2 regions of the Lysinibacillus sp. NPDC096212 genome follow, and region 2 is predicted to be linked to the other one. Evidence: riboswitches for the same ligand, from Rfam matches in the RefSeq annotation. Region 2 holds a riboswitch; the other holds the start of a gene.
What was found. Region 2 has a riboswitch for glycine ahead of gcvT (glycine cleavage system aminomethyltransferase GcvT). Riboswitches for the same ligand answer to the same signal wherever they lie in the genome.
Positions count from the first base shown of each region.

Region 1: another riboswitch for glycine. It lies ahead of ACIQ7T_RS25655 (amino acid permease); the one in region 2 lies ahead of gcvT (glycine cleavage system aminomethyltransferase GcvT).

Region 1 is NZ_JBIWFQ010000040.1:21,288-25,481, reverse strand. It holds gene ACIQ7T_RS25655 (amino acid permease) at 69-1,409, opposite strand; glycine riboswitch at 1,574-1,650, opposite strand; gene ACIQ7T_RS25650 (rhodanese-like domain-containing protein) at 2,175-2,564, opposite strand; gene ACIQ7T_RS25645 (lipoate--protein ligase family protein) at 2,917-3,747, shown strand; partial or broken gene ACIQ7T_RS25640 (ribonucleotide reductase N-terminal alpha domain-containing protein) at 3,950-4,194, shown strand, end outside.
Region 2 is NZ_JBIWFQ010000006.1:140,973-145,166, forward strand. It holds gene comGD (competence type IV pilus minor pilin ComGD) at 1-336, shown strand, start outside; gene ACIQ7T_RS08540 (hypothetical protein) at 329-646, shown strand; gene comGF (competence type IV pilus minor pilin ComGF) at 639-1,064, shown strand; gene ACIQ7T_RS08550 (shikimate kinase) at 1,262-1,777, shown strand; glycine riboswitch at 1,922-2,014, shown strand; gene gcvT (glycine cleavage system aminomethyltransferase GcvT) at 2,293-3,396, shown strand; gene gcvPA (aminomethyl-transferring glycine dehydrogenase subunit GcvPA) at 3,422-4,194, shown strand, end outside.

The sequences.
Region 1 (4,194 bases), on a different contig from region 2:
AAATAAAGCCCTGAATAGGTACACTTTCTTTAAAAGTGTCACTATTCGGGACAATTCATTTTACCGTATTAGTTCTTTCTTTTCATTTTATAAATAATCATTAGTATGATAAACCAAATTGGTGTTAACAGTAATGCGGTACGTGTTGCCTCTGAAATGAACATGACTACTAATAGAAAAGCAAAGAAGGCAAGTACTAAATAGTTCACGAACGGAGTAAAAGGTGCCTTGAAAATCGATGCTTCATGAAGTGCGCGATTTTTACGTTTATAAATGATATGAGAGATTAATATAATACTCCATACCCATATAAAGCAAATAGCACTAATCGTTGTAACAACACTAAAGGCGTTTTCAGGCATTAATTTACTTAGTAATGCACCAGCGGAAACTACAATTGCAGAAACAACGAGTGCGTTACTTGGCACACTGTTTTTATTGAGCTTTGCAAACTTTGGCGAAGCTTGCTTGTTGTTCCCAAGATTAAAAAGCATACGGCTAGTAGAAAATAAACCACTATTACCGGCAGAAGCGGCAGATGTAAGTACGACAAAATTAATAATACCTGCAGCAATTGGAATACCAGCTAGTGTAAATACTTGTACAAATGGACTACTAGAGGCAGACATTTCATTCCAAGGATTAATGCATAAAATAACAAATAATGCCCCTACGTAGAATAATAAAATGCGTAATGGAATTTTGTTAATGGCAGAAGGAATATTTTTTTTAGGATTGGCTGTTTCAGCAGCAGAAACCCCTACTAACTCGACACCAACAAAAGCGAAAACAACCATTTGGAATGCCATTAGGAAACCGTGTAAGCCGTTCGGGAATAACCCGCCATGTGCCCAAAGATTTTCAACAGAAACTGTGCCAGAGCTTGTTTGAAAACCTGTAAATAACATGAATACTCCAATCACAATCAGTGCCACAATTGTAATGACTTTTATAAGTGCAAACCAAAATTCTAGTTCGCCAAATAGTTTTACAGTTAATAAATTCAACATTAATAACAGTACTAAACAGCCAATTGCAGGCACCCATTGTGGTATATCAAACCAATATTGTACATAAACGCCGACAGCAATAATATCTGCCATAGCGGTCATGATCCAGCAGAACCAGTATGTCCAGCCAGTGATGTAACCTGCCCAAGGTCCTATGTATTCGGATGCAAAATCAGTAAACGATGTATAGCCAGCATTCGATAATAATAGTTCACCTAATGCCCGCATAACAAAAAATAAGGCGGTTCCGACAATGAGATAAGCAAAGATAATGGAAGGTCCCGCTAAAGCAATGGCTTTGCCTGATCCTAAAAATAAACCAGTACCGATTGTTCCACCAATCGCTATGAGCTGCACATGGCGATTTTTTAATTCACGTTTTAATTGTTGTTGTTCCACGTTAATCCCCCTCAAAGATACGTAAAAACTATGACTGGAAAATAAAAAAAGAGACTAGTAGTGACACTAGTCTCGTAAATGACAGAATAACAAATACCAATTGCGGATGTTGTATGTAAAAAAAGAAAACATTCGTGTGGTATAGCTTTCATGTTGAAAGTTGATATTACTCCTCTGTCCTTTTGCCTGAGATAGTGAACCCTTCGGCGACGCAAAATGCGCTCTCTCCAGAACTGCTCCTGCTATAGTGTTATCCATAGCATTCATAGCTTATATTGTATGTCTGTATGACATTATTTTAAGATATTATAAATCCTATCAGTGCCTACTTAATTATTCAAGGATAAATTTCAGACATTTTCAGAAAAAAAGAAGAATGGAGTTCATCTAGGTAAATACTTTACGAAAAATAGTATTTTTAGACATATGTAAATTTAAGGATAATGTTTTAATTCGCGGTATATGGAGTTGGAAGAGATGAAAATTGGAACTAGCTTAGGAAGCGGCTCGCATTTTGGTAAAGGAATGTGAAAGAGAGTATGTATCTTTCGTTGCTTTAACTTACTCCAACTAACTTGTCAGACATTAAACAAAATATATAATATAGTAGAAACTCAGAATTTTTTGCAAAAAGTAAACCATCTCATAGTCATTTGAGATGGTTTCTTTTAGTTTAAACAATGTGATATAGGTAAATATAAATAAATTTACTTTGTTTCCGTGAGTAGATTTATTTATATTAGTCACTAATGTCTTATTGATTTTTTAATTTTGTTTTTTGGACTTTATTTTACCTGTCCAAGTACGGAAGCCGCCTTGAAGTTGGTAAATTTGGTTGTAGCCACGTTTTTTAAGAAATAAAGCAGCACGTGAGCTACGGCCTGTATTTTGACAGTATAAATATACTGGTAAATCTGGGCGGATTTCTTTGTGACGTTGACGTAGAGTAGTTGAAGGAACATTGCGTGCACCAAGGATGTGACCAGCATCAAATTCTTTTTGTTCACGTACGTCGATAAGCTGTGCTTTACGATAGCCTTCAATAAATTGTTCTTGTGTTAGGTTTGTTACGGCTTTTTTTAGTCGTAGGGCGTTAATGCCGATATAAGCAATTACAACTACTAAAATAACACCGATTGTGATAAGTATGTTCAACAAAATTTCTTACCCCTTTCTATCTTCTTTATTATTATAAAAGATGCGCTAGCGATAGTCCAATGAGTTTGATAAAATAAATTAGATTGTGGCTAGAATTAATTTATCTCTATTTATATGGATTTTATTAGTGAACTGTCACAGTATCTTTCCACTATTTTCTTGGATTAGGGTGGTGGATACTTTCATAAAGAATAGAACTTAAAGCAGAGTGTCAAAATTTTGAGAAGCATTATTTTTGGCTCATAACAAAGAATTGGATAACATTTGTTAAAATGAATGCCATATATAAGGTGACTTATTTTGTACACTTTCGCTAAAGTTTAATTAAATATTTGTAGGAGATGAAAATATGACAACTTGGTATTTTCTAAATTCAGGGAAATGTAGCCCTTCTTTTAATATGGCATTAGATGAAGCATTACTTGATTGGCATAGTGAAGGTTTAATTCCACCAGTTATTCGTTTTTATGAGTGGGAGCCAGCAACACTTTCGATTGGCTATTTCCAGCAGGCGAAAAGAGATATTAATCTAGAAGCGGTACGAGAACAAGGACTAGGCTTTGTTCGTCGTCCAACAGGTGGTAGAGCTGTTTTACATGAACATGAATTGACATATAGTGTCATTGTTTCAGAAAGCTATCCAAATATGCCTGAATCAGTGACAGAGGCGTATAGAGTGTTAAGTGAAGGTATATTGAAAGGTTTTCATAATCTAGGTATGGATGCTTATTTTAGTGTACCTGATACAGAAGAACAAAGAGCAGACTTAAAGAAACCAAAAAGCGCAGTTTGCTTTGATGCGCCAAGCTGGTATGAGCTTGTTGTAGAAGGTAAAAAAGTAGCGGGTAGTGCACAAACTCGTCAAAAAGGTGTTATTTTACAGCACGGAGCTATTTTACTTGATTTAGATCAGGAGAAATTATTGTCTGTTTTCAATTTTTCAAGTGAAGAAGCGAAGGACCGCATGCGTAGAAAGATGCCAGAGAAAGCGGTTGCTATCAATAACCTTGTCAAAGAACCAGTGACTATTGAACAATGTGTGACAGCTTTTCGTGATGGTTTTGCAAAATCGTTGCAAATTGATTTAAAACCATTTACACTTTCTGAGGAGCAATTAGAATATGTACATGCACTAGAAGAAAAAAAATATGCATGTGATGATTGGAACTTCAAAAAATAAAAAATGGTATAAGAAAAATATTTTTTTATCGTTCAACCCTTGTAATAACAAGCAGTTCGGATTCTATTCGAAATTGCAAGAGTTGAATTAAAAAACTATATATAGTATCTTTTTTAAAGAAACATACACAATATGTAGTGTTTAACGACACATGATATTGTGTATTTATTATTGTAATGCAGAAAACAAGGGAGGCAAAACGATGGTACTTACAAATCATCAACCCGAAGTAAACAAATTTGAACAGTTAAACAAAGATATTGAACAATTTCCACAGGTTCATCCTGTAACACCTAATATGCACATAACGCATAAAGGTGTATCTAGACTTGTGATGATCGATCGCTACTCGTTTAAGGATACGGAGAAGAAAACGTTAAAAGCCGGTGATTTCGTCGTATTAACAGTGAAGTCAGATCCAAAATTCCCTGCACGTGGTTTAGGGAC
Region 2 (4,194 bases):
GCAGAGGAAACTAGGGAGCTTGAGCGATTTTTTACACAAATTCAATTAGATCTGCAATATATACAAACGTATAGCATGCACCAAAGGGAATACATTTCGATGAAGTTTGAGAGTTCATCAAAAAGATATATCATTAAAAAGGATTTTTATACAGAATTATATGAACGTCCTTTTCCTAAAGGGGTTGAAGTCATTCTTTCTTCAAGTTCAATTACCACGATTATTTACAATTACAATGGAAACGTTATGACCCCAGGGACAGTTTATTTTAAAACGCCTCAAGGCACTAAAAAGGTTGTGATTACGTTAGGGCGAGGGAGATCGAGAGTTGAATGAATCTGGTTATTCATTTGTAGAAACAATTTTATCAATCGTCATTGTTATGTTATTATGCACGACATTAATACCGATCAGCTATATGATGAAATCGACTCTTTATAACAAGAAGTTAGAAGTTATCGCAGCTGAAACGGCCTATGAAGGCTTAAAGCGTTATCGCTATTTACAGCAAATGGAAGGCACTAACACCGTTGAAAATGTAGATTTTCAATGGTCTATGAATGGACAGGGGATATGTGTAAGTTTTCAAAATACACGAGAATTACGTAAAAAATGTATACAACTGACAGGTGAAGTAGATGAATGAACGAGGCTATACATTATTAGAAGCGTTATTTCAATTAGTTGTTTTTGTGCTTATTGCACACCTTGTTGTGTTTATTATGCTCTGGTTTGCAGAAATGAAAACAACAGTACTATCTGATGAACAATCAAAGTGGGAGCTTTTTGTTTATGATTTGAATATGTATTTAAATGATATTTCTTCATTTACGATTCGACAAGACCAAAAGAGAATAACCTTCCAGGAAGGACTTACTATTCATTCTATTGATTGTTATAGCAATTTAATTCGTGATCAAGTAAATGGTGGTCATGTACCAATGCTAATTGGTATTAATAAATGTAGGTTCCAATTTGAAAAAGATATGTTAACAGTAGCTGTTGAACTTCCAAGTGGTATCAAAAAGGAGCGAACTTTCTATGTTCCAGTTATTGAAAAATGACAGAGGGGCTATTTTTTTAATCGCAATTGCATTATTATTTTTTGTAACTACTTTTGTTCTTACGTATTGTACGTCTTATGAGATTCAGTTTCGAACATATAATGACCTAGAAAAGCTGAATATTCGAGCTACGATAAATTTATTAGGACAAATTTTGTCAGACAGTGTAGAATCGTAGTTATAAGAAGGTGATTCGAATGCGAAAAATATATTTAGTTGGTTTTATGGGCTCCGGCAAAAGTGCGTTAGGAAGACGTTTAAGCTATTTGTTAAAGATGCCATATTATGATATGGATCATGAGATTGTTCGGCAGCAGGGAATGACAATTCCACAGATATTTGAAAAATATGGAGAAGCACGTTTTCGGGAAATAGAAACAGAATTTTTGAAAAATTTCCGAGACGAAGCTTGTATTATTTCAACAGGTGGTGGGGTAGCGATCAATGCTGAAAATCGAAAAATAATGAGACGCAGTGGGCTCGTGTTTTTTTTAGATGCGACATTCGAAGATATATACAAACGAATACAGCATGATCCGAACAGACCAATAGTACAGAGTTCAACGAAAGAGGAGCTAGAGAAGCTGTATCATTATAGAAGAAGATTCTATCGTGAAACAGGACATATACAAGTGTTAACAGAGGGCAGAACACTCCGCCAAATTCTTGAGTATTTAGTATTCCAAGTCAAAAGGTTAAAAGGCGAACATTGATAAAAATTAATGAGTTGAATGTTCGTGTTTTGATATAGATTAAAAAATGATTGCCTTTTCAATGCAATTAATGTTAGGATATAGACAAATAAGTAACTGAATGTTCATTGAATACTAAATAGTACCAAGATGAATCTTGGGCGGATGATTGTGCGGGGAGAGCACGTGTAGACGTCACCGAAGGAGCAAATAACAAAATGTTATGAATCTCTCAGGTAAAAGGACTCGTACAAGACGCAACTCTGGAGAGAGCTGTAGTACTACAGCCACCAAAGGGGAAAGCCGGCTGATTGGCATTGTAGTAATGCGAGCCAGTCTGGTGTAACTTTCAGGTTTAAGGACAGAGAATCCCGAAAAGGGGTTCGTCTGTCTTTTTTTATGTCTAAATGTTTTGCTAATGATGTTAGTTCCTATTTCTTAATTGAATGAACAAACAGGGGAAGCATGATGCATTAATAAAAGCAGACGAACTACTACCAGTAAAAAATGTAACTACCATTAAGGGGGCAAAAATAATGACGAATGAATTAAAGCGTACACCTCTATTTGAAGAATATGCAAAGTATGGTGGTAAAACAATCGACTTCGGTGGATGGGAATTACCAGTGCAATTCTCTTCTATTAAAGAAGAGCATGATGCAGTACGTAATCGTGCTGGCTTATTTGATGTATCACATATGGGTGAAATTTTAGTAACTGGACCTAATTCACTAGATTTTTTACAAAATCTTTTGACAAATGATATTTCAAAAATTGCAGTAGGTCAAGCGCAATATAATGCAATGTGCTATGAAGATGGTGGCGTTGTTGATGATTTATTAACGTATAAATTAGCAGACAATCATTATTTATTGTGCGTAAATGCGTCAAATATTGAAAAAGATTATGATTGGATGATGGAAAATCAACATCAATATGATGTGACGATTGACAATCAATCAGATGCTTATGCACAAATTGCCTTGCAAGGACCATTAGCAGAAGAGGTTCTTCAAACATTAACAGACACTGATTTAAAAACAATTAAATACTTCCGTTTCCAAGCAGACGTTGAAGTTGCTGGTCATAAAGCATTAGTATCTCGTAGCGGTTACACAGGAGAAGATGGTTTTGAATTATACGGCTCTCCAGAAGATATTAAAGCTTTATGGAATGAAATTTTAGAGGCTGGAAAAGACAAAGGCGTTGTTCCAGCAGGTTTAGGCTGCCGTGATACACTTCGTTTTGAAGCAGGTCTTCCATTATATGGGCAAGAGCTATCAGCAACAATTTCACCTCTAGAAGCTGGTATTGGTTTTGCTGTGAAATTAAATAAAGAGGATTTTCTTGGTCATGATGCATTAGCTGAACAAAAAGAAAATGGACTTTCACGTAAAATTGTAGGTATTGAAATGATCGATAAAGGAATTCCTCGTCATGGCTACAAAGTGTTTAAGGATGGTAAGGAAATCGGTGAAGTAACAACTGGTACACAGCTTCCTTCTTCTAAACGTAATGTTGGTCACGCGTTAATTGACAGCCAATTCACAACTATCGGAACTGAATTAGAAATCGAAATTCGTGGTAAGCACTTAAAGGTAGTAACAGTTGAAACACCGTTTTACAAACGTTCAAAATAAAAGTTGAAAAGAGGGACCTACATTTATGAAACATCGTTATTTACCAATGACGGAGCAAGATAAACAAGAAATGTTAGACGTAATTGGCGTATCCTCAGTTGATGAGTTATTTGGGGATATTCCAGAAAAAGTACGTTTTAAAGGCCTATATGATATTAAAGAAGCAAAATCTGAATCAGCTTTATTAAAAGAATTAACGGCACTTGCTGCGAAAAATAAAGATACAAATGCTAACGTATCGTTTTTAGGTGCAGGCGTATACAACCACTATAAACCAATTATCGTGGACCATGTTATTTCTCGTTCAGAGTTTTACACAGCGTATACTCCATATCAACCAGAAATTTCACAAGGGGAATTACAAGCAATTTTTGAATTCCAAACGATGATTGCAGAGCTTACAGGTATGGATCTTGCAAACTCTTCTATGTATGACGGAGGAACAGCATTAGCGGAAGCGGGTATGCTGGCAGCTGGACATACACGCCGTAAGAAAATTTTAGTATCTGAGGCGGTTCATCCTGAGTATCGTGATGTCGTTGCTACATATGCATACGGTCAATCCATTGAAATTGTTACTGTTCCACAAAAAGATGGTGTGACAGATGTAGAAGCTTTAAAAGAACTAATTGATGACAATACGGCAGCTGTTATTACACAGTATCCTAACTTCTTTGGTCAAATAGAGGACTTACAAGTAATTGGCGATATTGCACATGAAGCAAAAAGTTTATTTGTCGTATCTTCAAATCCACTTTCACTAGGAGTTTTAACACCTCCTGGTAAGCTAGGTGCTGA